3 regions of the Aurantimonas litoralis genome follow, and region 3 is predicted to be linked to each of the others. Evidence: riboswitches for the same ligand, from Rfam matches in the RefSeq annotation. Region 3 holds a riboswitch; each other region holds the start of a gene.
The links. Region 3 has a riboswitch for thiamine pyrophosphate ahead of thiD (bifunctional hydroxymethylpyrimidine kinase/phosphomethylpyrimidine kinase). Riboswitches for the same ligand answer to the same signal wherever they lie in the genome.
Positions count from the first base shown of each region.

Region 1: linked by a shared signal. The riboswitch ahead of thiO (glycine oxidase ThiO) and the one ahead of thiD (bifunctional hydroxymethylpyrimidine kinase/phosphomethylpyrimidine kinase) in region 3 are both predicted to bind thiamine pyrophosphate.
Region 2: linked by a shared signal. The riboswitch ahead of thiC (phosphomethylpyrimidine synthase ThiC) and the one ahead of thiD (bifunctional hydroxymethylpyrimidine kinase/phosphomethylpyrimidine kinase) in region 3 are both predicted to bind thiamine pyrophosphate.

Region 1 is NZ_JAPFBM010000005.1:326,717-336,757, reverse strand. Features, by position in the region: gene N7I30_RS13510 (2-hydroxyacid dehydrogenase) at 1-242, opposite strand, end outside; gene N7I30_RS13505 (SH3 domain-containing protein) at 436-981, shown strand; gene irrA (iron response transcriptional regulator IrrA) at 1,097-1,543, opposite strand; gene N7I30_RS13495 (hypothetical protein) at 1,686-2,153, opposite strand; gene fabA (3-hydroxyacyl-[acyl-carrier-protein] dehydratase FabA) at 2,406-2,936, shown strand; gene fabB (beta-ketoacyl-ACP synthase I) at 2,974-4,191, shown strand; gene fabI (enoyl-ACP reductase FabI) at 4,206-5,051, shown strand; gene N7I30_RS13475 (thiamine phosphate synthase) at 5,080-5,751, opposite strand; gene N7I30_RS13470 (thiazole synthase) at 5,748-6,545, opposite strand; gene thiS (sulfur carrier protein ThiS) at 6,590-6,787, opposite strand; gene thiO (glycine oxidase ThiO) at 6,784-7,761, opposite strand; TPP riboswitch at 7,911-8,036, opposite strand; gene N7I30_RS13455 (DUF2937 family protein) at 8,097-8,609, opposite strand; gene N7I30_RS13450 (LysR substrate-binding domain-containing protein) at 8,735-9,628, opposite strand; gene N7I30_RS13445 (hypothetical protein) at 9,723-10,031, shown strand.
Region 2 is NZ_JAPFBM010000003.1:220,550-230,590, forward strand. Features, by position in the region: gene N7I30_RS08550 (TRAP transporter large permease) at 1-155, shown strand, start outside; gene N7I30_RS08555 (succinate dehydrogenase iron-sulfur subunit) at 318-1,097, shown strand; gene N7I30_RS08560 (cell wall hydrolase) at 1,210-2,055, shown strand; gene N7I30_RS08565 (alkaline phosphatase D family protein) at 2,232-3,689, shown strand; gene N7I30_RS08570 (septal ring lytic transglycosylase RlpA family protein) at 3,911-4,300, shown strand; TPP riboswitch at 4,611-4,738, shown strand; gene thiC (phosphomethylpyrimidine synthase ThiC) at 4,860-6,668, shown strand; gene N7I30_RS08580 (hypothetical protein) at 6,778-6,954, shown strand; gene N7I30_RS08585 (polysaccharide deacetylase family protein) at 7,030-7,812, shown strand; gene N7I30_RS08590 (GNAT family N-acetyltransferase) at 7,809-8,651, shown strand; gene N7I30_RS08595 (adenylate/guanylate cyclase domain-containing protein) at 8,656-10,011, opposite strand.
Region 3 is NZ_JAPFBM010000001.1:798,050-808,090, reverse strand. Features, by position in the region: gene treS (maltose alpha-D-glucosyltransferase) at 1-109, shown strand, start outside; gene glgB (1,4-alpha-glucan branching protein GlgB) at 106-2,334, shown strand; TPP riboswitch at 2,419-2,517, shown strand; gene thiD (bifunctional hydroxymethylpyrimidine kinase/phosphomethylpyrimidine kinase) at 2,561-3,373, shown strand; gene N7I30_RS03820 (GGDEF domain-containing protein) at 3,387-4,574, opposite strand; gene N7I30_RS03815 (transglutaminase family protein) at 4,667-5,563, opposite strand; gene N7I30_RS03810 (circularly permuted type 2 ATP-grasp protein) at 5,560-7,953, opposite strand; gene N7I30_RS03805 (ion transporter) at 8,029-8,817, shown strand; gene N7I30_RS03800 (transglutaminase family protein) at 8,890-10,041, opposite strand, start outside.

The DNA of each region.
Region 1 (10,041 bases), on a different contig from region 3:
TTGCCGTAATTGGCGATCATCTTCAGCCGCGGGCCGGCCTGCTCGATCACCGCCCGGTCGATGCGGTCGGTGACGGTCGGCACCAGGACGTCGGCCTCGCGCACGGCGGCGACGAGGGCCGGCTGCTCCATCGGCCGGTCGGTCTCGTTGAACCGCACGTCGAACAGCTCGGCCATGCGCCGTTCGATCGGCGCCGGCAATTTGCGGGTAATGATCACAAGCGGCTTTTCGCGTGACGCCATCGGCCGCGCTCCTCCCCAAATCAAGACGATATTAACCGAAACGAACGATCATTCGACCCCGGAGCCGAGGGCCCTCCCTAGCAAGGCGGCAGGCGAAAACAAAGCGCTGCGCCTGCCGGGGTCCCGGCCGCTGGAAGACCCCGGCGCCGCCTGACCGCGCGCGCCCCGTGCATCTTGTCGTCTGGAGTTTGCGATGCCGTTCTTCGCCCGTTTTCGCCGTCCGCTGCTGGCGCTTGCCGGCGCCGCCGTGCTCTTCACCGGCGCCGCCCCCCTGCCCGTTGCCCATGCCGTCGAGCTGGGGCCGGTCTCCAAGCTGCCGCTGCCGCGTTATGTCAGCCTCAAGGCCAGCCGCGTGAACCTGCGGATCGGACCGGGGCGCGACTATCCGGTGACTTGGCTGTATCTCAAGGAAGGCCTGCCGGTGGAGGTCATCCAGGAATACGAGCTGTGGCGCCGCATCCGCGATTCCGAGGGCACCGAGGGCTGGGTCTATCACTCGCTCCTGTCGGGCGACCGCACCTCCATCGCCGCCCCCTGGCTGCGCGGCAAGGCGACGATGATCGACATTCACAACAGCCCCGCCACCGATGCGCCGCTGGTGGCGCGGATCGAACCGGGCGTCGTCGCGGGCGTGAAGACCTGCACGGCCGGCTGGTGCGAACTCAAGGTCGCCGACCGCGACGGCTATGTCCGCCAGCAGGAGATCTGGGGCGTCTATCCGGACGAGCGCTTCGAGTAGCCGCAATCCTCTTGCGTCAGCGCCGGCTGCGGCCGGCGCCAGACATCAAAAAAGCCCGGGTCGCGACCGCGATCCGGGCTTTCTGCGTTCCTCGGGATGGACCTGTCGTCGGCGCCTATTCGGCGGCCTGGTCCAGTGCCTTCTTGCGGCGCAGGCGCACCACCACGTCGACATTGACGATTTCCATGCCCTCCGGCGCCTCCGGCAGCCGGTCGAGCCGCAGCCCGCCATCGGGAATGTCGATCATCGAATTGTCGTCCTCGACGAAGAAGTGATGATGATCGGAGGTGTTGGTGTCGAAATAGGTGCGCTGGCCCTCCGCCGAGAGCGGCCGCACGAGGCCCGCATCGGTGAACTGGTGCAGCGTGTTGTACACGGTCGCCAGCGAGACCGGATCACCGGCCTTGTGGGCTTCCTCGTGCAGTTCCTCGGCCGAGAGATGGCGGTCGCCGGCGCCGAACATCAGGTTGCACAGGGCCACCCGCTGCCGCGTCGGGCGCAGACCCACCGAGCGAAGGCGCTCGAATACACAGAAGCTCTGGGCGCGCGTCCGGTTTTCCATTGCTGAATGCCACCAGTCTCTTGTTCGTGCGATAAGTGTCCGCAGGCTTACCGAAGGGCCTGCACGACCGCAATATACGTCATCGGCATCGCGGTCACAAATGCCGCCCCGCAGAACCCGCCATAACGGTTGATGGCGGGGCCTAGCCGCAGCCCTTGGTGAAGGCCGCCAGCGCGTCGCCCGACCCTGTCGGCGGCAGGCTGTATCGCCCGACCGGCCCCGCCACCTCGACGCTGCGGCCCTTGCGCAGGGCCTCGATGAAGGCGGCGCGGGCCGCCAGCGCGCCCTCCGCCACCAGAATCGAGCCGCTGCCGGCATCGCGGGCGATCGCCTCCAGCACGAAGGCCGTGTCGTCGACCGTCGCCACCACCGTATGGGCCTGGCCCGCCTGCAGCCGTCCCGGAAAGCCGGAAAAACTCACCGTCACGCGGCCGGCGCTCGCGCAGCGGAATGTCAGCCCGGTAAATCCCGCCCCCGCCGTAAAGCCCGCGACCGCGCCGTCGCTGCGCCAGGACTGTCCAAGGGCCGGCGCGACCACGGCGAGCAGCATCAAGGCGCCGGCCGACAGGGCGAGAGCGTGGCGGCGCGAAGGGGTGAAAAGGGCGGTCACGGCGGTGCTGCATCCTGTCGAGGGCGGCGGTCACGGCGCGCGCTGAGGCGGCTTCCTTCGCCCGGTGCTATCGAAATTGCGCGCCATGTACCACAGATAGGCTGGCGAGGACGGCGTTTGCCGGCCGCCATCCTGGCGCGCCGGATACGCCGGGCCCAGCCAAACGGTTTCACCTGTGCGGGTGGCGTGGTATGGGCGCAGCCGACAAGGGCCCATGGCAGGGTCGGGAGAACAGGGCGGACACAAGCGATCATGGCGACGAAGAAGACCTCCTACGATTACGACGACCTCATCGCCTGCGGTCATGGCCAGCTGTTCGGCGCCGGCAATGCGCAATTGCCGCTGCCGCCGATGCTGATGTTCAACCGCATCACCGAGGTCGACGAGACGGGCGGCGAGAACGGCAAGGGCATCATCCGGGCCGAATTCGACGTGAACCCGGACCTGTGGTTCTTCGATTGCCATTTCGAAGGCGATCCGGTGATGCCGGGCTGCCTCGGGCTCGATGCGCTGTGGCAGCTCACCGGCTTCTATCTCGGTTGGCTGGGCGAGCCCGGCCGCGGCCGGGCGCTCGGCGTCGGCGAGGTCAAGTTCAGCGGCCAGGTGACGCCGAAGGTCAAGCTGGTCGAATACGGCGTGGAGTTCCGCCGCGTGATGCGCTCGCGCCTGAAGCTCGGCATCGCCAATGGCTGGATGAAGGCCGATGGCGAGGTCATCTACAAGGCCAGCGATCTGCGCGTCGGCCTGTTCAGTGACGAGGACGCGGCTCAGGCCGCTGTCTGATGACGGCGCGAATCCTGGAATCGAGAAGGAGCGGACGATGAAGCGGGTCGTCGTGACGGGCATGGGGATCGTTTCCTCGATCGGCAACAATGTCGACGAGGTAACCGCCTCCCTCAGGGATGCGCGCTCGGGCATCAGCTTTTCCGAGGAATACAAGGAACTGGGGTTCCGCAGCCACGTCCACGGCAAGCCGACGCTGGACCCCACCACCATCCTCGACCGGCGCGCGATGCGCTTCCATGGCGGCGGCACCGCCTGGAACCACATCGCCATGGACCAGGCGATCGCCGATGCGGGGCTCGAGGCCGCCGACATCTCCAACGAGCGCACCGGCATCATCATGGGCTCGGGCGGCGCCTCGACCCAGACCATCGTCCAGGCGGCAGAGACCGCCCGCGAAAAGGGCCCGAAGCGCATCGGACCGACGGCCGTGCCGAAGGCGATGTCCTCGACCGCCTCGGCGACGCTGGCCACCTGGTTCAAGATCAAGGGCGTCAACTACTCGATCTCGTCGGCCTGCTCGACCTCGAGCCATTGCATCGGCAATGCCTACGAGACCATCCAGATGGGCAAGCAGGATGTGATGTTCGCCGGCGGCTGCGAGGATCTGCACTGGACCCTGTCGGTGCTGTTCGACGCGATGGGCGCCCTGTCCTCGGACTTCAACGACCGCCCGGAGATCGCCTCGCGCGCCTATGACAATGCCCGCGACGGCTTCGTCATCGCCGGCGGTGCGGGCGTCCTCGTGCTGGAAGAATACGAGCGGGCCAAGGCGCGCGGCGCCAACATCGTGGCCGAACTGGTCGGCTACGGCGCCACCTCCGACGGCGCCGACATGGTCGCCCCGTCCGGCGAGGGTGCGGTGCGCTGCATGCGCCAGGCGATCGGCCATCTCGACGGCCCGATCGACTACATCAACCCCCATGCCACCTCGACCCCGGTCGGCGACCGCATGGAGGTCCAGGCGATCCGCGAGGTCTTCGGCGACAACATCCCGCCGATCTCCGGCACCAAGTCGCTGACCGGCCACAGCCAGGGCGCCACCGGCGTGCACGAGGCGATCTACTCGCTCCTGATGATGAAGCACGGCTTCCTCGCCAAGAGCGCTCATATCGACGAACTCGATCCCGAGTTCGAGGGCATGCCGATCCTGCGCGAGCGGGTCGACAATGCGAAGATCGACCGGGTCCTGTCGAATTCCTTCGGCTTCGGCGGCACCAATGCCTGCCTCGCCTTCCAACGCGTGACGGACTGAGGTTTGGTGGGCACATGACCGATCTGATGAAAGGCAAACGCGGGCTCATCATGGGCGTCGCGAACCACAATTCCATCGCATGGGGCGCCGCCAAGGCGCTGGCGGCGCAGGGCGCGGAAATCGCCCTGACCTATCAGGGCGAGGCCTTCGGGCGGCGCGTGCGCCCGCTCGCCGAGGAGATCGGCAGCAAGCTGGTCATCCCCTGCGACGTCGAGGACACCGATTCGCTCGACCAGGTCTTCGCGACGCTGAAGGAGGAATGGGGCACGATCGACTTCGTCCTCCACGCCATCGCGTTCTCCGACAAGAGCGAACTCAAGGGCCTCTACGCCGACACGACGCGGGAGAACTTCACCCGCACCATGCTGATCTCCTGCTTCTCCTTCACGGAGGTCGCCAAGCGCGCCGCGGAGATCATGACCAATGGCGGCTCCATGGTGACCATGAGCTACGGCGGCGCCGTGCGGGTCATGCCGAACTACAACGTCATGGGTGTCGCCAAGGCCGCGCTCGAAGCCTCGGTGCGCTATCTCGCCGCCGATTTCGGACCGCGCAACATCCGGGTGAACAGCGTGTCGGCCGGACCGGTGCGCACGCTGGCCGGCGCTGGCGTCTCCGACGCCCGGCTGATGTTCAACTTCCAGCGCCGCAACGCGCCGATGCGCCGCAACACCTCGATCGAGGAAGTCGGCGGCGCGGTGCTCTACCTGATGTCGGAGCTGTCGAACGGCGTCACCGGCGAGATCCACTATGTGGATTCGGGCTACAACATCATGTCGATGCCGTCGCTCGAGGAGCTGAAGGCCCAGGAACACCGCAAGGCGGTCGTCGAGGGCGAGGACGAGAGCGGCGGCAAGTAGCCGCCCTCCCCACTCACAGCCTCAAAGCCTATCGCCGGTAGGGCGCGGTCGCCGCGAGCCATTCGCGCGCCCGCGCTTCCGGGTCCGCGGCCCGGGTCACGTCGGTGACCACCGCGGCGCCGTCGGCGCCCTGCGCGAAGACCTGCGGCAGCCGCTCCACGGTGATGCCGCCGATCGCCACCAGCGGCAGATCGCCGATACGCTGGCGCCAGACGCCGAGACGCTCGGGCGTCTGCGGCGCCCATTTCATCACCTTCAGCTTGGTCTGCCAGACCGGCCCCAGCGCGACGTAATCGGGCTCGGCGGCCAGCGCCACGGCGAGCTCGGCGCTGTCATGGGTGCTGATGCCGAGCTTCAGGCCCGCCGCACTGATCGCCGCCCGGTCCGCCTCGGCCAGGTCCTCCTGCCCCAGATGGACGACATCGCAGCCCTCCTCGATCGCCAGCCGCCAGAAATCGTTGATCACCAGCAGGCAGCCATGGGCCGCGCAGACATCGCGCGTGCGGCGGATCTCCTGCCGCAGCCTTGCCGCGTCCAAGTCCTTGGCGCGCAATTGCAGGAGCTTGACCCCGACCGGCACCAGCCGCTCGGCCATCTCGGCATCGTCGACGATCAGGTAGAACGGATCGAGCCGTAGCCCCGTCCCCGGCCGCTCCTCGGCACCGCGCTCCCCACTCCGATGTCCCTCCGCCCGGCTCATCGCGAACCTCCCGGTCCGCCGACATCGCCGAGCATCGCCTGCCCCAGCATCGGCGTCGAGGGCGCCGCCATGTCGCGCGGCGCCATCGGGTCCGCCTCGAAGGCCAGCCGGCCGGCCTCGACCGCCAGGGCAAAGCCCCGCGCCATCGCCACCGGATCGCCGGCCTTCGCGACCGCCGTGTTCAGGAGCACGCCGTCATAGCCGAGCTCCATGGCGGCGGCCGCCTGCGACGGCAGGCCGAGCCCGGCATCGACCACCAGCGTCACGTCGGGAAAATGCGCCCTGAGCTGGCGCAGGCCGTAGCGGTTGTTCAGCCCGAGCCCCGAGCCGATCGGCGCACCCCAGGGCATCAGCACCCGGCAGCCGGCCTCGACCAGCCGGTCGGCGACCGACAGATCCTCCACCGTGTAGGGCAGCACCTCGAAGCCCTCGCCGGTCAGGATGCGGGCCGCCTCCACCAGCCCGAACACGTCGGGCTGCAGGGTCTCGGCGTCGCGCACCACCTCCAGCTTGATCCAGTCGGTGCCGAAGATCTCGCGGGCCATCTGGGCCGTCGTCACCGCCTCGCGGGCCGAATGACAACCGGCCGTGTTGGGCAGGACGTCGAGGCCGAGGCCGCGGATCAGCTCCCAGAAGGCCTGGCCGGCCCGCGCCTCGCCGGATTCGCGGCGCAGCGAGACGGTGACGATACCGGCCCCGGACGCCTTGATCGCATCGGTCATCATCTGCGGCGAAGGATAGAGCGAGGTGCCCAGCATCAGCCGCGAGGCGATGCGGCGGCCATAGATGTCCATGCCGGTCACGGCGTGCGCCGTGTCGGTGTCGATCGTGTCCATGCTCAGCCTCCCTTCATCGGGGCGATGATCTCGATGGCGTCGCCCTCGGCAAGCCGCACCGTCCCGCGTTCGGTCTTCGGCACGAAGTCGCGGTTCAGCGCGGTGGCGACCACGGCGCCCTCATAGCCCAGTTCGACGAGCGCCCGGTCGAGGGTGGCGGCCTCGACGCTGCGCTCCTCGCCATTGACGGAAATTCTCATGATGCGTCCTTCAGCGTCTCTGCGAAGATTTCGGCGGCGGCCTCCGCCGCCATGGCCGGCGACAGCAGGAAGCCGTGGCGGTACAGCCCGTTCAGGCTGATAACCCGGCCGCTCCGCGTCACCTTTGGCAGATTGTCGGCATAGGAGGGCCGCAGGCCGGCGCCGGTCTCCACCAGCTCGGCCTCGGCAAAGGCGGGATGCAGCGCATAGGCGGCGTTGAGCAGCTCGACGGTGCCGCGCAGGGTGATGCCGCGATCGTCGTCGCTTTCCAGCATGGTCGCGCCCACCATGAACAGCCCGTCGGCGCGCGGCACGACATAGATCGGCGAGCGCGGATGCAGGAGCCGCACCGGCCGCGCCAGCGACACCTCGTTGGTGCGCAGCAGCACCATCTCGCCGCGCACCGCCCGCAACCGCGGCAGCTCCGGTCGCGCCGCGATGCCGCGCGCATCGACGATGCGATCATGGTCGAGGTCGGCGGCCGCGACGCGGCTGCCGAAATGCAACGCCACGCCGCGTTCGAGCAGCCGTTCGGCCAGCGCCTCCAGCGTGCGGCGCGGATCGAGATGGGCTTCCTCGGCAAAGAACAGGCCCTCGCCGAAACGGCCGGCGAGATCGGGCTCCAGCGCGGCGATCGCGTCGGCGTCGAGCCGCTCATGACCCTGCGTGCGGCGGGCGAAGCGGGCAAGGTCCGCGCGGTCGCGCCAGGGCGCCAGCACCAGCGTGCCGTGGCGCGCGACGTCCGGTACATGCCGCGACCACCAGTCGATCCCCGCCAGACCCGGCGCGACGATGGCCGCATCGGCGCTCTCGGCCTCGCAGTGCGGCGCCAGCATGCCGCCGGCCAGCCACGACGCGGCGGCGGTGCCAAGCTCGGGCGCCGCCTCGTACAGCGCGACATCGGCGCCCCGCTCGGCGAGTTCCAGCGCGGTGACAAGCCCGGCAACGCCGGCCCCGATGACGGCAACCCGCATGGTCAGGCCCCGCCGATGCAGCAGGCGTCGTGCAAACAGGCGACCCGGTCGGCCATTGTCTCGATCCTCCTCGACGCGTCTCGGAGATCCGGGTGATGGGCAGGGGAAAGATCGGCGGCGCGGCGCTCGCCGGCGGCGAACCGCATGCCATGGCCACCGCATTCCATCCCTCCGCCGGTCTCAACCGGATCAGGTTCGAAGGGTCGCCACGCGCTCACGCCTTTCGGCGGCCGATGGCCTCTCAGTTCCCTGCCGGAACTCCCCTTGGATGGACGGAATCTGTGCCTCCCAGGCGGCGCTGTCAACGCCGCCGCGCCAAGATCGCGGTCGCGGGCTCAGCTCGACGGCAGCCGACGCTCGCGGCGGCGTCGGCGCATGCGCGCGGCGCCATGGCCGCCGGCGCCGATCGCCCAGCCGAGGGCGAAACCCGCGACCGCCAGAAGCAGCCCCTCGACGGTGATCGGCAGGGCCGGCCGATAGTCGGCGGCGGCCCGCTCGGCGATCTCCCAGTCCGGATCGCCGGCCGCGACGAAGGGGCGGAACAGGGGCGCCGATTCGGCGACGCTGCGATAGCGCCGCTCCACCGCGTCATACCGTGCGATCGTCTGTTCGGCGTCCGTGCCCTGGCGCGCGACGAAGGCGTCGCGGTTCTCGCGCAACCGCGTGACGGCCTCGCTGCGCGACAGGTCGGAGGCCGCGGCACTGGCGTCGAAACGCTCGACGACCTTGCGCAATTCATCGACGGCGCCACCGAGGCGCTGCAGATATTGCTGGGTGAATTCCAGCGACTGGCTGGAGACGAGCCCGAGAAACAGCGCCGCCACGACGCGGATGATCAGCCCCGGCATTCCCTCATCCTCCCTCAAGGCTCCCCAACGCACCGGTCGCACAGAATGACCGCCGGCCCCGCGTCAGACGACGCGCCCCCGGCCACGATACGCCTGCTGCCTGATCATACCAGTCCCCGCGCCTGTCAGGCGAACAGCCGGGTGCCGCGTTCGGCGATGGCGCAGAAGCTGGCGGTCACATGGGCGGCCAGCGCATCGGCGACCGGGCCGGCGCCGTCGCGGCGGGCCAGCGTCATGCGGTAATTGCCCAGCGGCGGCAGGCCGCGCTCGGCGCCCAGCTGCACGATGTCGTCCGACACGACGCTGATCGGCAGCGGCGCGATGGCCAGGTCGGCGGCGACGGCCGCAAGCTGGCCGGTGCAGAACTCGCTGGTATAGGCGACGCGGTAGTCGATATCGCGGGCGTCCAGCGCCGCCAGCGCCATGCCGCGCCAGGCGCAGCCGGCATCGGCGAGGGCGAGCGGCAGCGGCGTTTCGGCCACGGCGAGCCCGCCGCGCGCGCCCACCCAGACCAGCGGCTCGGAATGGATGTAGTCCGGCCCGTCGAGGCGTTCGTCGTGACTGTAGACGGCGAGATCGAGCTCCCCGGACCAGCAGCGCCGCCGCAATTCCTCGGTGCGGTCCAGCCGCACCTCCACCTCGACCTTAGGATGGGTCCGGGCGAAGCGCCGGAGGATTTCCGGCATGGCGACCACGCCGTTGTCATTGGGCACGCCCAGCCGCACGCTACCCTCGCAGCAGGGCGACAGGAAGCGCGAGAAGGCCTCGTCGTTCAGCTTCAGGAGGCGGCGGGCATAGCCGAGGAAGATCTCGCCGTCGGCGGTCAGCGCCACGCTGCGGGCGTCGCGGCGGAACAGGTCTCGGCCCACCATGTCCTCCAGCTTCTTCACCTGCAGGCTGATCGCCGACGCGCTGCGATGCACCCGCTCGGCGGCCCGCGAGAAATTGCCGGTGTCGGCGATCGCCACCATCGTGCGGGCGAGGTCCATGTCGAGATTGGGCAGACTGGGGGTCAGCACAGGCGGAGCCTCCTGTTAGCGAAACTTGCCGCTAGGCTTACTCCTTCTCGTTTGTCTCATCAATGAGAAACCCTCACATTCGGCCCATCGGCAATTGGAGGTTCTCATACTGCATCATTCGGCCCTGCCCCAGCCCATCCGGCTCCACGAGGAGACGACCGGTCAACCCGGCCTTGTCGGCTGGCTGCATAACTGGACGGTGGAGAAGCGTCGGCAGCGGCTTTGCCGCGACGCCTTCAACACCCTTTTGCGCGTCGACGACCATATCCTGCAAGACGTCACCGGCCTGACCCGCCCGCAGGTCGAGGAGGTCGCGCGGCTGCCGCTCGCCCTCCACGCACTCGAGGCGATCGCCCGGCTGCAGGAGCGCTCGTCGCGGCGGCGGCACCGGCGGTCCGCCTGACGCGTAGGCA
Region 2 (10,041 bases), on a different contig from region 3:
TGGTGCTCTACGTCCTGTCGCGGGTGTCGGGCATTCCGTTCGAGCGCTGCATGTCGGCGACGGCGCCCTTCCTGGTGCCGCTCTTCGTGGTGCTGTTCCTGATCACCTTCATCCCGGCCCTGACCATGTGGCTGCCGACGCTGATCTATCGCTGAGGCAGGCGTCACCCGGCAGCGGCCGCGAGACAACGTCGCAGACACCGGAAAACGGCCGGACTTCAAACGATTTGAAGCCTTTCCGCGCCGTTTCGTCTCTGGTGTTTTGCAGCGCACGCTTTATGTTGCGAACGATTCCAGAAAGGCACCGGATACATCCTCATGGTCGAACTTGCCCTCCCGAAGAACTCCACCATCAATCCCGGCAAGGTGTGGGACAAGCCGGCGGGCGCGACGAATGTGCGCGAGTTCAAGATCTATCGCTGGTCGCCGGACGACGAGGAAAACCCGCGGACCGACACCTATTACGTCGACACCGACGATTGCGGCCCGATGGTTCTCGACGCGCTGTTGTGGATCAAGAACAAGGTCGACTCGACGCTGTCGCTGCGCCGCTCCTGCCGCGAGGGCATCTGCGGCTCCTGCGCCATGAACATCGACGGCTCCAACACGCTGGCCTGCACCAAGGGCATGGACGAGATCCGCGGCGCCGTGAAGGTCTATCCGCTGCCGCACATGCCGGTGATCAAGGACCTGATCCCCGATCTGACGGTGCCCTACACCCAGCTGCGCTCGATCGAGCCGTGGCTGAAGACCGATACGCCCGAGCCCGAGCGCGAATGGCGCCAGAGCCATGAGGACCGCGAGAAGCTCGACGGCCTCTACGAGTGCATCCTGTGCTTCTGCTGCCAGACCTCGTGCCCGTCCTATTGGTGGAATGGCGACCGCTATCTCGGCCCGGCCGTGCTGTTGCAGGCCTATCGCTGGCTGATCGATTCCCGTGACGAGGCGACCGGCGAGCGGCTCGACGACCTGGAAGATCCGTTCAAGCTCTATCGCTGCCACACCATCATGAACTGCACCCAGTCCTGCCCGAAGGGACTGAACCCGGCCAAGGCGATCGCCGAGATCCGCAAGATGATGATCGAACGCCGGGTCTGACCCGGCGGCAGGCGCGGCGATTCGGCAACACCGGCTGGCGGAATCGCCTGCCGGTGTCATTCCCGCACACGCCGCCCCGTTTGCCGACACATTTCGTGACCACGACAGCGCCATGAGCACGTTGTCGATCCGCGGCCGTTTGCCGGCCCTTGCCACCCTTCTGTCCGTCGCCGTCCTGTCCGGCTGTGTCGGCGCACCGGAGATCGAGGAGGTGGTGTCGCCCCTCAGCTACGGTCCGAGCCAGGAATGCCTCGCCCGGGCGATGTTCTTCGAATCCAACCGCTCCAGCCGCGAGGGCATGCTCGCCGTCGGCACCGTGGTGATGAACCGCGTCGGCTCGCCGAGCTATCCCGATTCCGTTTGCGACGTGGTTGCCCAGCCCAAGCAGTTCGCGCCCGGCGTGATGACCCGCGACATGGGGGCCGGCAAGGAACTGGCGATGCAGACCGCCCATGAGGTCCTGTCGGGCAAGCGCCACGCTGCTGTCGGCGATGCCAAGTTCTTCCACACGGCGGGCCTGAGCTTCCGCTACGGCAACATGCACTACAAGGTGATTGCCGGCGGCAACGCCTTCTACCAGAAGGTTTCGCGCGACCAGCGCAGCGCCGGCTTCCGCATGGCGTCCCAGGCGGAGGTCCGCAAGAAGGGCGCCGCTGCGGCCATCGACGAGGTCCGCACCGCCGCCGTCGCGCCGAGCCCGAAACAGGACACGTCCGCGCCGGCCGGTCTGGCGACGGCCACCGCCATGGCGCCGCGCAAGACCACCGGTGACGAGGCCAATCCGTTCCTGACGCTCTGGCAGGGCCTGACCGAACAACCGGCCCGCGCCGACAGCGGCAAGGGCGGGCGCGTTCGTGCGGCGGAAGCCGCCGCGCCGACGCCGGATGCCGCCGATACGGCCACGCTCGACGCCCGCATGCAGGCCTTGCCCGGCGTCCAGACGGCCACCACCGACTGAGTTCGGCCGGCGCGGGGCTCTGCGGAGGCCGCAATCCCCCTCGATTCCGCTGGCATGCGATCGTCCGGCCCGCGTGATGGCGGCATTGCGGTCGGCATGGCAACCATGGCTTCCTATATGGCGGGCGAGACCGAAGCCGGGACGGGCATCGGTCACAGCCAAGCCGGCAGGAGCCGATGACCGAGACCGTTTCCGCCGCCGATCCGCTCCCGGACCGGATCGGCCCGATCCTCTATGCACGCGGCGGCGATGGCCGGCGCGACCATCTTGCCGCGATCCTCGTCCTGGACGAGGCGGCCGCGGCGCCCGACCTGTTTGCTGCGGGCGAGGCGACGCAGCCGATTGCGCTGGCCACAAGGTTCGGCCGCACGGTCTGGCGCTACGATTTCTCGCTGCCAGCCGGCACCGCCAGCTCCTACCGCATCGACGAGACCGACTATGCCGTCGTCAGCCCCGACGGCGGCGCGGCGCGCATCGCCTATGTCTCCTGCAATGGCCAGGAGAACGGGGATCTCACGCGCGACATCGCCGAGCGCGACGCCATGTGGACCCGGCTCACCGCCGAGCACGACCGCGCGCCGTTCTCCCTGATGCTGCAGGGCGGCGACCAGCTCTATGCCGACGACGTCCTGGCCTGTCATCCGGATGTGCGCCGCTGGACCACGCTGAAGCCCGACGAGCGCGGGACCGTCCCGCTGACCGAGGAGGCGCGCGCGGCGATCCGGCGCTTCTATTTCGAGCGCTATCTGATCAGCTTTGCCCGGCCCGCCATGGGCGCGATGTCGGCCCATGTGCCGTCCGTGTCGATGTGGGACGACCACGACATCATCGACGGCTGGGGCAGCCATCCGACAGCGCTGCTGGACAGTCCCGTCGGGCGCGGTCTGTTCGAGGCGGCGCGCGAAATGTTCCTGATCTTCCAGCTGGCGGCGGACGAGGCCGATCTGCCGGCGATCGCGCTGGACCGGCAGGCGCGCAGCCTGGGCGTTGCGGTGCGCTATCCGGGCCTGACGATCCTCGCGCCGGACCTGCGCAGCGAACGCCGTCCCGACAGGGTGATGGGGCCGGTCGGATGGAAGAGCTTCGAAACGGCGCTGGAAACGACGCCGGAGCCGGACCGGATCGTGCTCATGTCCAGCGTGCCGGTGCTCGGGCCGCGCCTGAGCTGGGCGGAGCTGGTCGCCGGCATCGTGCCGCGGGTCGCCAAGCTGTCCGACGATCTGCGCGACCAGTGGCAGAGCCGGGCACATCGGCGCGAATGGATCCGCTGTCTGCAATGCCTGGCCGATCGCGCCGAGCGGGCCGTTGGCGGGCTCGTGGTCGTCTCCGGCGAAATCCACCTGGCGACGCGCGGCGAGATGCGGCTTCTGAACGGGAGTGTGATGCACCAGCTCGTCGCGTCCGGCATTTCCCATCCGGCGCCCGGGCCGGCCTATCCGTTTGCGCTCGGCCTTCTCGCGCGGGTCGGCGAGAGCCCGCTGCGCGGCCGGAAAATCCGCTTGCGGCCGCTGCCCTCGCGCCGCGCGACCTATACGAGCGAGCGCAACTACCTCGTCCTGTCGCAGGACGGCATGGACTGGCAGGCCGAATGGGAACTCGAAGACAGCGGCCGGACCCCGAAGCTGGCAGTCTGACCGGTTAAGGCGACATCGGCGCGAATGCGACATCGCTGTCGCATTCAGTACAGGGCTCGGACGGAAATTCCTCGTTTGGGCTCAGGACGATACGCCAGGGCCCGAAAAGTTCCGCTGTCGTAGAAAGACCCTATTGCTGCCAGAGTCCGTCCTTTTTCTCGTCACAGGAATTGACGAAGGAAGCGGCGTCGCAAACGTCGCATCTCAAGGACATGCCAAGAATGAAGTTTCTGCCGAAGGCCGCTCTCGCGGCCGCGCTTTTCGCCGGAACGATGGTCGGTTCGTACTCCGCCGCAATCACTCCGGTCGTAGCCGAAACGAAGTCCGCGGCCTCGGGTTCCGCCTCTTATTACGGAAAGCGCTTTCATGGTCGCCGCACGGCGAACGGCGAAAGCTTCAACATGAATTCCATGACGGCGGCTCACAAGACGCTGCCCTTCGGCACCAAGGTGCGCGTCACCAACCGTCGCAACGGCAAGTCCGTCGTCGTGCGCATCAACGACCGCGGCCCGTATCATGGCGGCCGGATCATCGACCTGTCGCGCGCCGCGGCATCGAAGATCGGCATGATCCATTCGGGCACCGCCAAGGTCAGCCTCGACATCCTCTAGGGTCTCGGCTTTGCCGCCGCATGACGGGGCGCTGGCCGCCCGCATGTGACACATCTCGTCCGACGGCGCCGCTTGCGCCGCGGACCGCCCGCGACACGCATCGCGGGCTCTGGCTCGGGCTTTACCCCTGACCACCTCCCGGTCGTCCCGGCCCGCGGCGCATCGCCTGCATCGCCGCCGCGATGTCCCGATCGGCCGCTGCCGATCCTGCTTCCCGTCTTCCTTCTCTCTGCCTCTTCGTGTCTCGCGCCGGTGTTCGGTAACGACCGCTGCAACCGCTGTTGACACCCCCACGGGGACTGCTACCGTCCGCTCGTCCAAGGGGAGTTCCGGCAAGGAACTGAGAGGCCGACGGCTGCCGATCATCGGCGAAGCGCGCGGCGACCCTACGAACCTGATCCAGTTCATACTGGCGTAGGGATGGGAAAGCCGCCGACCTCTCCGGCCCGCAATGCGGGCCAAGCCCCCGACAACAGGGGCGATCCGACAGGCCGACGAGAGTTTTCGATCACCGAAAGCAGAACTGGATCTCCGACGCGAGCGCGACTGGAGAACCAAGATGAATGCCGTGACACCCACCGTCACCGCCGGCCCGCTGCCGGCCTCCCGCAAGATCTACCTGGCCGGAACGGCCTTTCCCGACATCCGCGTGCCGATGCGCGCGATCACCGTGCACCCGACCGCGGGCGAGCCCGACGTCATCGTCTACGATCCGTCCGGCCCCTATACCGACAGCCAGGTCGAGACCGACATCGCCAAGGGCCTGCCGCGCATCCGCGAGAGCTGGATCGCGGCCCGCGGCGACACCGAATTCTACGAGGGCCGCGCGGTGCAGCCCGAGGACAACGGCAATCTGCCGGCCGAGAAGCTGACGCCGGAATTTCCGGTTCGCAACGCACCGCGCCGGGCGACGGGCGGGCGCGCCGTGACCCAGTACGAATATGCCCGCGCCGGCATCGTCACCGCCGAGATGGAATTCGTCGCGATCCGCGAAAATCTCGGGCGTGCCGAGGCCAAGCGCGCGCTGGAGCGCGACGGCGAGCCGTATTCGGCGGCGATCCCGGATTTCATCACCCCGGAATGGGTGCGCGACGAGGTCGCCTCCGGCCGCGCCATCATCCCGGCCAACATCAACCATCCGGAAGTCGAGCCGATGGCGATCGGCCGCAACTTCCTGGTCAAGATCAACGCCAATATCGGCAACTCCGCCGTCACCTCCTCGATGGCCGAGGAAGTGGAGAAGATGGTCTGGGCGATCCGCTGGGGCGCCGACACGGTGATGGACCTGTCCACCGGCCGCAACATCCACAACATCCGCGACTGGATCATCCGCAATGCGCCGGTGCCGATCGGCACGGTGCCGATCTACCAGGCGCTGGAGAAGGTGAACGGCATCGCCGAGGACCTGACCTGGGAGGTCTTCCGCGACACGCTGATCGAGCAGGCCGAGCAGGGCGTCGACTATTTCACCATCCATGCCGGGGTGCGGCTGTCCCATATTCCGCTGACGGTGGACCGCACTACGGGCATCGTGTCGCGCGGCGGCTCGATCATGGCGAAGTGGTGCCTGCACCACCATCGCGAGAGCTTTCTCTACGAGCATTTCGAGGAGATCGCCGATATCTGCCGGGCCTATGACGTGTCCTTCTCCATGGGCGACGGCCTGCGCCCCGGCTCGATCGCCGATGCCAACGACGCAGCGCAGTTCGCCGAGCTCGACACGCTGGGCGAGCTCACGAAGATCGCCTGGGCCAAGGGCTGCCAGGTGATGATCGAGGGGCCGGGCCATGTGCCGATGCACAAGGTGAAGGAGAATGTCGACCGCCAGATGCGGGTCTGCGGCGAGGCGCCGTTCTACACGCTCGGACCCTTGGTCACCGATATCGCGCCGGGCTACGACCACATCACCTCGGGCATCGGGGCGGCGATGATCGGCTGGTTCGGCACGGCGATGCTCTGCTACGTCACCCCGAAGGAGCATCTGGGCCTGCCGGACCGCGACGACGTGAAGGTCGGCGTCGTCACCTACAAGATCGCGGCCCATGCCGCCGATCTCGCCAAGGGCCATCCGGCGGCGCAGCTGCGTGACGACGCGCTGAGCCGGGCGCGCTTCGAGTTTCGCTGGGAGGACCAGTTCAACCTTTCCCTCGACCCGGAGACGGCGCGCTCCTTCCACGACCAGACGCTGCCCAAGGAGGCGCACAAGGTGGCGCATTTCTGCTCCATGTGCGGTCCGAAATTCTGCTCCATGAAGATCTCCCACGACATCCGCGCCGAGGCGCAGAAGGAGGGCATGGAGAAGATGGCGCAGAAATATCGCGAAGGCGGCGATCTCTACATGCCCGCCGGCGACGTGCCGGCCGAGTAGGGCGCAGCGAAACGGAGGCGGCGGCGCGCTGCCGCCTCCCGTGTCCCCAAGGTGGAACGGGGCGGGCCTTCGGGTGGTTAGGCGTTCGACTGCATCAGGAGAACGCACCATGGCCGATCCGAAGGCCCCCAGACACGATCAAAAGCCCGCCGATGGCGGCGTCCTCGACAATGCGCTGCAGCGCACCGACAATTCCTTTGCCGGCAAAGAGCCCGACGAGCGGCTGATCGGCACCGATGTTCCGGACGACGAACAGGACGCCGAGGAAGACGAAGAAAGAGACTGACCGTCTCCTGCTCTGGCCGATCGGTCGCGCCGCGCAGCAATTGCCCGGACGCCCGATCGCCGCTAAAGCCGCGCCATGCGGAACGCTGACGACCTTCTGAGCGAACTCGACGCCTGGCACGATGCCGACCGGCGGATCGACATGTGGTGGCGGGACGACGATGCGATTGCCGCGACGCCGGCGCTCGAGGCGCTGGTCGCCGCCGCGCACCGCCATGCCGCACCGCTGGCGCTGGCGGTCATTCCGGCCGGTCTGGCGGACAGCCTGGTCGCCCATCGCGGCGATCCGCTCCTGACCGTCCTCCAGCATGGCCACGCCCACAGGAACCATGCCGCGCCCGGCGGACGCGCCGTGGAATGCGGCGGCGACCGGCCTTTGGCCGAGGTGCTGACGGAGTTCGACGAGGGGCGCAGCCGCCTGGCGGCGGCATTCGGCGACCGTTTCGTGCCGGTGATGGTGCCGCCCTGGAATCGGATCGAGCCGGCGGTGGCCGAGGCATTGCCGGCCATGGGCTATGCCGGCATCTCGGTGTTCGGGCCGCGGCAGACCGTCTCGCCACACGTGGCTTGCCGCCATGTGAACGCCCATCTCGATCTTCTCACCTGGAAGGGCGGCGCCCGTTTCGCCGGGCATGACAAGCTGGTCCGGCTGGCCGCCGAGCGCCTTGCCGACCGGCGGCTCGGGCGCAGCGATCCGGCCGAGCCCTTCGGCATCCTCACCCACCATCTCGACCACGACGCCGAGACCTGGGCGTTTCTCGACGAATTGCTGGCCCTTTTCGCCGCTCATCCGGCGGTCCGATGGCGTGACGCGGGGGCACTGTTCGCCGGCGCACCGACGGACGAACTGGTCCGATGAGCGCGATCGTGCGACCCGCACGAGCCGGCGACATCGCCGCGGTGGTCGAACTCCTGCACACCCACATGAACGCCAGGATCCCGCGCGAGCGCTGGGCCCGGCTGCTCGACTATCCCTGGCGGCCGGAGGGCGTCGAGCGCGGCTGGCTGGTGGAGGATGGCGGGCATATCGTCGGCTTCATGGGCACGATCTACAGCGACCGCATGATCGGCGGCCAGTTGCGGCGCTTCTGCGATCTGTCCTCCTGGTATCTCCTCGCCGATTATCGCGGCGACGGCACCGGCGACGATCTGCTGCGCTCGGGCATGGCGCAGCCCGGCGTCACCTACCAGACCATGACCGCCCGCCGGGCCACCGGCCGCAAGATCCGGGCACTGGGCTTTTCGGTGCTCGACGACAGCCGCAGCCTGTTCCGGCCGAGCGGGGCGCCGGGGCGTCTGCCGGTCCTGCGGGATACGGCGATCCGCGACCGGCTCGATCCGGCGCAGCGGACGGTCCTCGACGCCCATGCCGGCTTCGACCTGCACCATGCCTTCGTCGGCGATACGTGGCTGGTCTGGCAGCGCAAGCTGAAGGGCGAGGCGATCGCCTATCACGAGATCCTGCATGCCAGCGATCCGGCGTTCCTGTCGGCGCATGCGCAGGATATTGCCGACAGCATCGTGACCGGCGAGCGCGGCGTCCTCGCCATCGACACCCGCTTCATGACGCCCGGCAACGATCAAGGCACGGTGGAAACGATCAGGCTGCCGCGCTGGTATCGCCCGGCGGATGTCGCGCCCCGCGACGTCGACCATCTGCATTCGGAGGTGATCCTCCTCGACCAGAAGCTGCCCTGAGCACTCAGGCGAAGGCGACGAGGTCGAGCGGGGCGTCCACACCCTGCACCTGCCGGCGGTCGAGGCGGGTCAGGCTGGCGGCAGCGGGCGGGCGAAACCCCTGCGCCTGCGCCATGTCGAGGCTGGCCTGGGTGGTCAGGCCAAGGGTCTGCTCGACCTTGTTGTGCTTCTCCAGCTTGGCGGCGAGGTTCACCGGATCGCCGATCACGGTGTATTCAAGCCGGTGCTCGTCGCCGAGCGCGGTGAAGACGACGGTCCCGGCGGTCGCCGCGCCGTTGACGCGCAGGCCGATCGGACCGAAACGCGTCTCCATCTCCCGCGCCCACTCCCGGGACAGAGCGAGGATTTCGCAGAGGGCCGCGAGGGCCTCGGCCGCGGCTGTCCGCGACGGCCTCGTCGCGCCGAAGGTCGCCAAGAGGCCGTCGCCGAGATATTTGTCGACGATGCCGCCATGGCGCTCGATCACCGGCACGATGCGGGCATGCAGGCCGACCAGCACCTCGACAACCTGCCGCGGGTCGTGCCGGGCCATGAAGCCGGTGAAGCCGCGAATGTCGAGGATGACGATGGCGGCCTCGCGCTCCTCGGCGTCGCCGGCCACCACCGATTCCGGCGAGGTGACGATGGCGCGCTCCACATCGGCCGGCAGGAAGCGGCGGATCTCCTCGCGCTCGATATGCTCCAGCGTCGCCGCCGCCAGAAGCCGCTTGGCCCGCACGAGGGCGAGCGCCAGGACCGTGGTCAGGACGAGGATCGCGACGATCTTGTCGATCTCGGCGCCGACCAGAATGCCGTCGCCGTGGATATAGGCGACGAAGCTGCGGGTGATGGCGTCGGTGCCCTCGGCGTCGATGGCATAGAGCGTCAGGCCGACCCAGCCGAGCGCCGCGGCCGCGCCGGTGGCCAGAACCCAGGCCGGATCGAAGCGGAAGGCGCGAATGGCGATGAAGACGAAGACATACATCACCGTCGGCGCCTTCAGGGAGAAGCTGGCGCCCTGGCCGTACTGGACATGGAAATACCAGACGAGACCGTAGAGCAGCGCGATGTCGACCAGGACCGACAGGCCGAGAAACCAGGCCGGCAGGCGGATCCGGTAGGACAGGAACAGGCGCAGGGCGGTGAAGCAGAGATAGACCGCGAGGCTGATCGGCACCGGATGCTGCATCTCGCTGTCCACCGGACGCGGCGAGACCAGATAGAGCGCGGTGATGAACAGGCCGATGCCGAGCTGGACCCAACCGATCAACCGTTCGCTGCGGATTTCGAAGCGATCTACGACCTCGCGCACGCGCTCGGGAATGGCGCGACTGGATTCGCGCCGGGCGAAGGGCGCCAGCAGCTTGTTTCGGTTGCTCACGTCGGTTTCGCCCGGTAACTGGCCCTCATG
Region 3 (10,041 bases):
GAAGGCTTTCTATGAACTGCGCTACGAAGCGACGATGCGCCCCGCATGGCTGTCGATCCCGCTGCGGGGAATCGTGGCGCTCCTCGAGAAACGACAGGTTTTGAAATGACGCTGACGAGTTCCTCATCGCGCGGAGCGGCCGCTTCGACCGACCATCGCGCCGACGCGCATCAGATCGATGCCATCGGCCGCGGCATTCACGGCGATCCCTTCGGCGTGCTCGGACCGCGCAAGGCCGACGGCGGCACCATCGTGCGCGTCTTCCGGCCCGGTGCCGAGACGGCCGCGGTCGTGGACACGGCGGGCAAGCTCCTGGGCGAGCTGGAAGCGGGCGGTGCCGACGGCTTCCATTCGGGCTACGTGTCCGGCCTGAAACCGGACGACGCCTATCGCCTGCAGTTCACGCATGGCGGCGAACGCTGGCAGGAGGAGGACACCTATCGCTTCGGCACGGTGCTGGGCGAGCAGGACGTCTATCTGCTGGCGGAAGGCAATCACTACCGCCTCTATGAGAAGCTCGGCGCCCATCCGACAATCATGGACGGCGTCGAGGGCACGGCCTTCGCGGTGCTGGCGCCAGCCGCCCGGCGCGTGTCCGTGGTCGGCAATTTCAATTCCTGGGATGGTCGCCGCCATGTCATGCGCAAGCGCCACGAGTGCGGCGTGTGGGAATTGTTCATCCCCGCCGTCGGGCGCGGCGAGGTCTACAAATACGAGATCATCGGCGCCGACGGAAACCTTTTGCCGCTGAAGACCGATCCGGTCGGTTTCCTGCAGGAGATGGCGCCGTCGACCGGCTCCATCGTCGACGGGCTCGTCGAGCACGAATGGAAGGACGACGAATTCCAGGCCCATGCGGCCGACTGGCAGGATCGCGAGAAGCCGATCTCGATCTACGAGGTGCATCTGGGGTCGTGGCGGCGCGGTCCGGACAACGCCTATCTCGACTATGACGAACTGGCCGCCGAGCTGGTGCCCTATGTACGCGACATGGGCTTCACCCATGTCGAGTTGCTGCCGGTCTCCGAGCATCCCTTCTACGGGTCCTGGGGCTACCAGCCGATCGGCCTCTACGCGCCGACCTCGCGCTTCGGATCGCCCGCAGGCTTCGCACGCCTCGTCGATGCGCTGCATCAAGCCGGCATCGGAGTGCTCCTCGACTGGGTGCCGGGGCATTTCCCGACCGACACCCATGGCCTCGGCCAGTTCGACGGCACCGCGCTCTACGAGCATCCCGATCCGCGTCGCGGCTTCCACAAGGACTGGAACACGCTGATCTACGATTACGGCCGGCCGGAAGTGGAGAACTTCCTGGTCGCCAACGGTCTCTACTGGCTCGACCGCTTCCACATCGACGGCCTGCGCGTCGATGCGGTCGCCTCGATGCTGTATCTCGACTATTCGCGCGAGCACGGCGAATGGGAGCCCAACATCCATGGCGGGCGCGAGAATCTCGAGGCCATGGCGTTCCTGAAGGACACCAACGAGCGGGTCGGCGAGTACTATCCCAAGGCGACGACCCATGCCGAGGAATCGACCGCCTTCCCGGACGTGTCACGCCCGACCTTCGCCGGGGGCCTCGGCTTCCACTTCAAGTGGAACATGGGCTGGATGCACGACACCCTGCATTACATGCAGGAAGACCCGATCAACCGGCGCTACCACCACCACCATATGACCTTCGGCATGGTCTACGCCTATTCGGAGAACTTCGTCCTGCCGCTCAGCCATGACGAGGTGGTCTACGGAAAGGGCTCGCTGCTCGGCAAGATGCCGGGTGACGAGTGGCAGAAATTCGCCAATCTGCGCGCCTATTTCGGCTTCATGTGGACCCATCCCGGCAAGAAGCTGATCTTCATGGGCGGCGAGTTCGGCCAGGTCGGCGAGTGGAACCACGACCGCTCCCTCGACTGGCATCTCCTAGAGCAGCCCGGTCACGAGGGCATGCGGCGCCTCGTGCGCGATCTCAACACCATGTATCGCGAGATCCCGGCGCTCTACGAACTCGACTGCGATCCGGCCGGCTTCGAATGGGTCGACACGTCGAATGTCGAGCAGAGCGTCATCGCCTTCATGCGCAAGGACCGGGCCGGCAATCCGGTGCTGATCGTGTCGAACTTCACGCCGGTGCCGCGCCACGAGTACCGGATCGGAGTACCGCTGCCCGGCCGCTGGGTCGAGCGCCTGAACACCGATTCGGAGATCTACGGCGGCTCCAATGTCGGCAATATGGGCGGCAAGGACGCCGAAGAGGTGTCGGTGCACGGCCGGCCCTACTCGATCCCCCTGTCGCTGCCGCCGCTCGGCACCATCGTCCTGGTGCAGGAAGGTTGATCGGCCGGAAGGCGGGACGGCGGCCGGTCGCCGCCGTCCCGTCGCGGGCGCTGCTGACATGAAGGCGGCGACCGCGTAGAACCGAATGCGTGACGGGGGCGCCTGCCGGAAACGGCGGGCTGAGATGCACCCTTCGAACCTGACCCGGATAATGCCGGCGGAGGGAGTCGCGGCGGGGTCTCTCACATGCTCCGTCGGGCTCGTCGTCGGCCAGGAGCCGACCGCGATGCCAAGCCAGTCCACCATCCGCAACGTTCTCTCGATCGCCGGCTCGGACCCCTCCGGCGGGGCCGGCATCCAGGCCGATCTGAAGACCTTCGCGGCGAACGGCGTCTACGGCATGGCCGTCATCACCGCGCTGACCGCCCAGAACACCCGGGGCGTCAGCGGCGTCGAACTGGTCTCGCCCGACTTCGTCACCCGCCAGATCGATGCGGTCTTCGCCGATATCCGCGTCGATGCGGTGAAGATCGGCATGATCGCCACCGCCGACATCGCCCATGCCGTCGCGGATGCGCTGAAGCGGAACAAGGCGCGAAACGTCGTTCTCGACCCGGTCATGGTCGCGAAGGGCGGCGATCGCCTGCTGGCCGAGGAGGCCGTGGCGGCGTTACGCAGCGAACTCGTGCCCCTTGCCGACATGATCACGCCGAACCTGCCGGAGGCGGCCGTGCTGCTGGATGCGGAGGAAGCCACCGACCGGGACGAAATGGAGGCGACCGCGACCCGCCTGCAGGCGCTGGGCTGCGGCTCGGCGCTGTTGAAGGGCGGCCATCTGAGCGGCGACGACAGCCCGGATCTGCTGGTGGCGGCAACGCAGCGCGAATGGTTCGAGGGCGCGCGTGTTCAAACCCGCAACACCCATGGCACCGGCTGCACCCTGTCCTCGGCGCTGGCGGCGCAGCTGGCGCTGACCGGCGACGCCTTCGCGGCGGTGAGGATCGCCAAGGCCTATGTCGCGGGTGCCATCGGCGCGGCGGACCGGCTGGACGTCGGATCCGGGCACGGTCCGACGCACCATTTCCACGGTCACTGGTAGCTGGGCGCTCGGCTCAGGAGACCTGCAGCAAGGCGTCGTCCGCGGGCGGTCCATCCTTCGGGACGTCCACCGCGACGGCCTCGACGCGGTCGCGGCCCATGGATTTCGCGCGGTAGAGCGCCTGGTCGGCGGCGGTGAGCAGGCCGTTCAGGTCGCGGTTCGCCTCGTTGGTGGCCACGCCGGCACTGACGGTGGCCGCGATCGACCGGCCGCCGACGGTACGGGCCTGATTGGCAAATCCGCGCACGATCGCCCTTGCGATGACGGCCGGCTCGTGCTTGTCGCGTCGCCGGACGAGGGCGGCGAACTCTTCGCCCCCGAGCCGGGCGAAGACGTCGGTCGGACGCAGATGGTCGGCGGTGCTGTCGACGAACAGCTTGATGACCTCGTCGCCGCAGCCATGCCCATGATCGTCGTTGATCTTCTTGAAGCGGTCGAGATCGAACAGGAGCAGGGCGACGTCGCCGGCATCGGCGTCGTTGAGAAGCGCGGTCGCCTTGGTCGTGAAGGCCCGGCGGTTGTCGATGCCGGTCAGGAAGTCGGTTTCCGACAGGCGGCGCAGGGACTGCTCATGCCGTCCGCGCACCATCGCGATGACGAGATAGGTGCTGACGCCGATCATCAGGATGGCCTGGGTCATCACCAGCGTGAACAGGAAGCCGGTCATCAATTGCTGGTCGGAGACGGCGGCCGGCAGGCCGACCAGCATCACGCGCAGGGCGCAGAACAGGCCATGCGCACCGAAGGCCGCGCTGAGGATCAGCGCCGGGCCGCTGCGGGCCGTCGGGTTGAGCAGGGTCAGCGCGATGGCCAGCGAATAGAAGGCGGAAATGGTCGAGATCACGGCGACCCGGGCCTCGACGCTCTCTGCCGCCGGGGACAGCCCGTAGAACAGCAGCCAGACGACTGGCCCAGCATACCACCAGAGGCTGGTTTTGACATCGCAGAACCGGGCGAAGCCGACATAGAGCAGCGCGTAGCCTGCGAGCAGCAGCGCATTGGCCCCGCCGATGGCCACCGCATAGAATTCGAACACCCGCAGCGGCGCCGTGGCCGCAGCCAGCGCGATCAGACCCATGCCGGCGCTCCAGTACAGCAGCGCCGTCTCGCGCAGATTCCGCCACTCGACCAGATGGCAGAGGCTGGCGCTGAGACAGAGCGCGCTCAGGACAAGGAGCATCGTGGGGGTATGGATCTGCATGTGCCCGCGAAAAACGAAGATGACGTAGGGATACTAGCGCGAAAGATGTCGACGCTTCGTTACGACTTGCAACGATGAGTCCGCAATAAGCCTCAGTCGCTCGCGGCGGTGGCGCCGTCCAGCGGGACCACGTCGACGGCATGCGAGGTCTGCTGGTGGCCCGCGGTCACGACGACACCCGCGACCGGGGCGACGTCGTCATAGTCACGGCCCATGGCCACGATGATGTGGCCCCGTTCCACCGCGACCCCGTTGGTCGGGTCGAACCCCACCCAGCCGGCATCCGGGCCGAGCCACGCGGCGGCCCAGGCATGCATGGAATCGGCGCCTTCGAGGCGCGGCTGTCCGGGCGGCGGCTCGGTGCGCAGGAAGCCGCTGACATAGGCCGCGGGAATGCCGGCGCCGCGCAGGCCCGCCACCATCACATGAGCGAAGTCCTGGCAGACCCCGCGGCGGCGCGAAAAGGCTTCGGCGACGCCGGTGCGCACGTCCGTCGCGCCGGGCTCGTAGGCGAAGTCGTCCTGGATGCGCCGCGCCAGCGCCAGCACGCCCGGGCCCGCCTGCGGCGCCTCGTCGAGGCTCGAAGCGGCATAGGCGGTGATGTCGGTGGCCGGCACGATGCGGCGACTGCGGCCGAGAAAATGGATCGGCGACAGCGCGTCGCTGCCGCGCCAGGTGATGGCGGCGTCGGCGATGGCATCGGCCGTCGGCGTTGCCGCCAGATCGACCGGAGCGCGGTCGACCCGCACGCGGGCCCGCATATCGACGGCCAGTTCGCCATGCGGCCGGCGGAACGCCACGTCCTCGACCGGATTGCCGAAGAAATCATGCTCGTGATGATGCTCGTCGGGATCGGGCGAGACGACGACCGTCGAGGTGAGGACGCGCTGGCCGCTGTCGTTGCGGGGCCGCACATAGAGGAGATGGCGGGCATCGGCGACGGCGGAGGGATAGGCGCAGCCGATCTGCAGGCGGATGTCGTAGATCATTCCGGGCCGCCCCCGTCGGTCGGGGTGGCCGGGCCGGCCATCAGATAGCGGCGTCCGATCAGGTCCGACAAAAGGCCGAGATCGCCGGCGACACGTTCGAGGAAGGCGGTGTCCACTTCCGCCGCCTCGGCGGTTTCCAGCCGGACCTTGAGGCGCGCCACCCGGCGAAACAGCATGTCCGGCGTCTCGCCGGACTTCACGCCCGGCAGTTCCACCAGCCGCGCCTCCAGATCGTTGACCTGGAAAGCGAGCGAACGCGGATTGAGCGGATCGAGAAGCGTGAGGTCGACCACCGTCTCCTGCGACAGATCCACCGAATAGCGGCGGCGATAGGTGACACGGCTGTCGGTGAATTCGAGGAGGGCCTCCAGCGCGCCTTCAGGTGGCGCGTCCCGCATCAGCGTCGCCGCGATCAGCGCCGACATCTGGCCGCGCTCGATCCGCCGGCCGCATTGCATGAAGCGCCAGCCGGTGAACTGGTACATGTTCTCGCGCACGAGGCCCGTGAAGCCCGACAGCCGCGTCAGGATCTGGCTGGTCAGCGCCACGATGTCCCGGTCATCGTCGGCGATGGCCTGTTCGATCAGCTCGACGATCTCGTTCAGGCTGCGCCAGCCATCGGGCGAAAACCGGTCGCGGATGCGCGAGGCGGTGCTGGCGGCTTGGCGGGCCAGCATCAGGAGGCCCGTTGCCGGGTCTGCCGGCGGGATCGAGACGCCGAGCCCTGACAGAAGCGTCGCGACACTGGCCTCCACCTCGGCCAGCCGCTGGCCTTCGCCGGCCCGCGCCGCGTAGAGCCGCAGAAGCCGGGTGGCGACCTCGCAGCGTTCGGCATAGCGGCCGAGCCAGTAGAGATTGTCGGCGGCCCTTGCCGGCAGCGCCCCCGGCAGCCGCCGCAGGAAACGGTCGCCCGAGCCGAGCAGCGTGACCGGGCTCGCCGGCGTCTCGGAGGGGATCCAGACGTCGGTGGAACGGCCACCCTTCTGCATGGAGACGACGCGGGCGTCGCGGGAATCGGCAATGCGGGCAAAGCCGCCCGGCATGACGTGCCAGCCATCCTCGTCGCGGGCGAGAAAGACCCGCAGGGTGACCGGTCGCGGTTCCAGCACGCCGTCGACGAAGGCCGGCGCGGTGGACAGACGGGCGATCTCCTGGCCGACCAGCCGGAACCCCTCTGCGACGAGGCGCGATCCGCTGTCGCCGGTGTCGAAGGCCGGCCCGGCATCGCCGGTCGCGGCGGAGGGCGGGAACGCGTCGGCCAGTTGCAGCCGGTCGCGGTGGGCCGCCACATGGGCCCGCTCCGCCTCCTGGCCGCACCACCAGGTCGCAACCGTCGGCAGCGCCAGCCGGTGGCCGATCAGCGCCTCGGCCAGCGGTTCCTGGAAGGCCATCAAGGCGCGGCTCTCCAGAATGCCCGAGCCCGGTGCGTTGACCATCGCCAGCGTCCCGGCGCGGACCGCGCGCAGCAGGCCGGGCGTGCCGATCCGCGAGCCGGCGAACAGCTCCAGCGGGTCGCAGAAATCGGCGTCGAGCCGGCGCCACAGGACGCGAATGGCGCGGGTGCCGTCGACGGTGCGCACATCGACGCGGTCGCCATGCACGACGAGGTCGCCGCCCTCCAGGAGCAGCAGCCCGAGATAGCGGGCGAGATAGGCCTGTTCGTAATAGGTGTCGTTGTGGGGCCCCGGCGTCAGGAGGCCGATGCGCGAGGCGTCGGGACCGGCCAGCCTGTAGAGACTGTCGCGGAAACGCTGGAAGAAGCCGGCCAGCCGCTCGACATTCATGTCGCGGGTGAGTTCGGGGAAGGCCTTGGCGGTGGCGACCCGGTTTTCCAGCGCGAAGCCGGCGCCGGACGGCGCCTGGGTGCGGTCGCCCAACACCCACCAGCGCCCGTCTGGGCCGCGGCCGAGATCCATGGCGATGAAGCGGATCAGCGGTTCGCCGGACAGTCCCTGGTCGGCGACGGGGCGCAGGAATTCCGGGTTCTGGCCGAGGATCGGGCCGGGCAGGGTGCCCTCGGCGATCAGCCGGCGCTTGCCGTAGAGGTCGGCCAGCAGCCGTTCCAGGAAGTCGGCACGCTCGACCAGCCCGTCCGACAGGCTCTGCCACTCCGCCGGATCGAGCACCAGCGGCGGCTGCGACAGCGGCCAGTCGCGCTCCACCTCGCTGGCGTCGCCATAGACCCGGTGGAAGACGCCGGCTTCGCTGAGATATTGCCGGGCGCTGCGGAATCGCGCGTCGCGCTCGCCGTCCGCCATGCTCCCCAGGGCATCGATCAGCGGGCGGTAATGCGGGCGCACCGAGCCGTCCCGCGCCAGCATCTCGTCATGGCCGGTGCCGACAAGGGCGGCGTAGCGGGCGAGAACGGATGCGGGATCACGGAACTGCATGCTTTTTCGTAAAACTCCTGACCAGATGGGCTATAGCCGCATTCGCTCTCTGGACCTAGCAAGAGATTGGACACCATGCGCGCACACCTCGCCAGCCTGCTGCGCTCGCGCCGCTGGGAATACTTCATCATCACCGTCATCGTGATCAACGCGATCACGCTCGGCCTCGAGACCGATCCCTGGATGATGGCGACCTTCGGCTCGCTCCTGGTGGCCCTCGACCAGACGATCGTCGTCGTCTTCGTGATCGAGATCTGCCTGCGCATCTACGCCTTCGGGTGGCGGTTCTTCCGCGATCCCTGGAGCCTGTTCGATTTCGCCATCGTGGCGATCGCGCTGATGCCGGCGACCGGGCCGCTGACGGTGCTGCGCGCCCTGCGCATCCTGCGGGTGATGCGGCTGATCTCGGTGGTGCCGTCGCTGCGCCGGGTCATCGGCGGGCTGATCGCTGCGCTGCCCGGCATGGGCTCGATCGTCGTCCTCCTGCTTCTGGTCTTCTACGTCTTCTCGGTGATGGCGACCAAGCTCTACGGCGCGACCTTCCCCGAATGGTTCGGCAGCATCGGCGCGTCGATCTACACGCTGTTCCAGGTGATGACGCTGGAGAGCTGGTCGATGGGCATCGTGCGGCCGGTGATGGAGGCGCATCCCCATGCCTGGCTGTTCTTCGTGCCGTTCATCCTGTCGACGACCTATGCCGTCCTGAACCTGTTCATCGGTGTCATCGTCTCGGCCATGCAGGAGGAGCACCAGGCCGTCGTCGAGGCCGAACAGGAGCAGGTTCACGACGAGAACATGCAGGTGCTTGCCGAGTTGCGGGCGCTGCGCAGCGAGCTTGCGGAGATCAAGACGCGGCTCGCCTGAGGCGAGGGACCGATCCCGCAGGCCCGCCCGAGGTGGTTGGGCAGGCCTGCCGGTATTCTGGTCGTAGCGACCCTAGGCGAGGCCGGCGGGACGCCGCAGGTCGAGGGTCGTCGGGAAGGTCGCGTTGGGCCGCTCGCCGACCGGCTCGTAGGTGCCGGGCGTGTGGCCGATTTCCTCGAAGCGGGCGAGACGCCGGGCCTCGGCCTCGTAGGAATTGACCGGGAACGTATCGTAGTTGCGACCGCCCGGATGGGCGACGTGATAGACGCAGCCGCCGAGCGAGCGCTTCGACCAGCGATCATAGATGTCGAAGGTCAGCGGCGCGTCGACGGGCAGGGTCGGATGCAGCCCCGAGGCCGGCTGCCACGCCTTGAAGCGCACGCCCGCCACCGCATCCTTGCCGCTGCCGGTCGGCGTCATCGGTACTTCGCGGCCGTTGCAGGTCAGCATGTGCCGTGCCGGGTCGAAGCCGCTCATCTTGGCCTGCAGCCGCTCGACCGAGGAATCGACGAAGCGCACCGTGCCGCCGATGGCGCCGGTCTCGCCCATCACATGCCACGGCTCCAGCGCCTGGCGCAGCTCCAGCGTGACACCGCTGCGCTCGATCCGGCCGCAGAAGGGGAAGCGGAACTCGGCCTGCGCCTCGAACCACTCGGCCCGCATCGGATAGCCGGCCGCGCCGAGATCGGCGAGCACGTCGGTGAAATCCTGCCAGACGAATTCCGGCAGCATGAAGCGGTCGTGCAGGGTGGTGCCCCAGCGAACGAAGCGGCCGGTCTCCGGCGTCTTCCAGAACTTGGCGATCAGCGCCCGGATGAGGAGCTGCTGGGCGAGGCTCATCCGCGCGTCCGGCGGCATCTCGAAGCCGCGGAACTCGACGAGGCCGAGGCGGCCCGTCGGGCCGTCGGGGGAGAACAACTTGTCGATGCAGATCTCGGCCCGGTGGGTGTTGCCGGTCACGTCGATCAGGAGGTTGCGGAACAGCCGGTCGGTCATCCACGGCGCGACGGAGGTGGAATCCTCCGGGATCTGCGCCATGGCGATCTCGAGCTCGTAGAGCTGGTCGTGGCGCGCCTCGTCGATGCGGGGCGCCTGGCTCGTCGGTCCGATGAACAGGCCGGAGAACAGATAGGACAGCGACGGATGGCGCTGCCAGTAGAGGACCAGCGACTTCAGGAGGTCCGGCCGCCGCAGGAAGGGCGAATCCAGCGGCGTCGCGCCGCC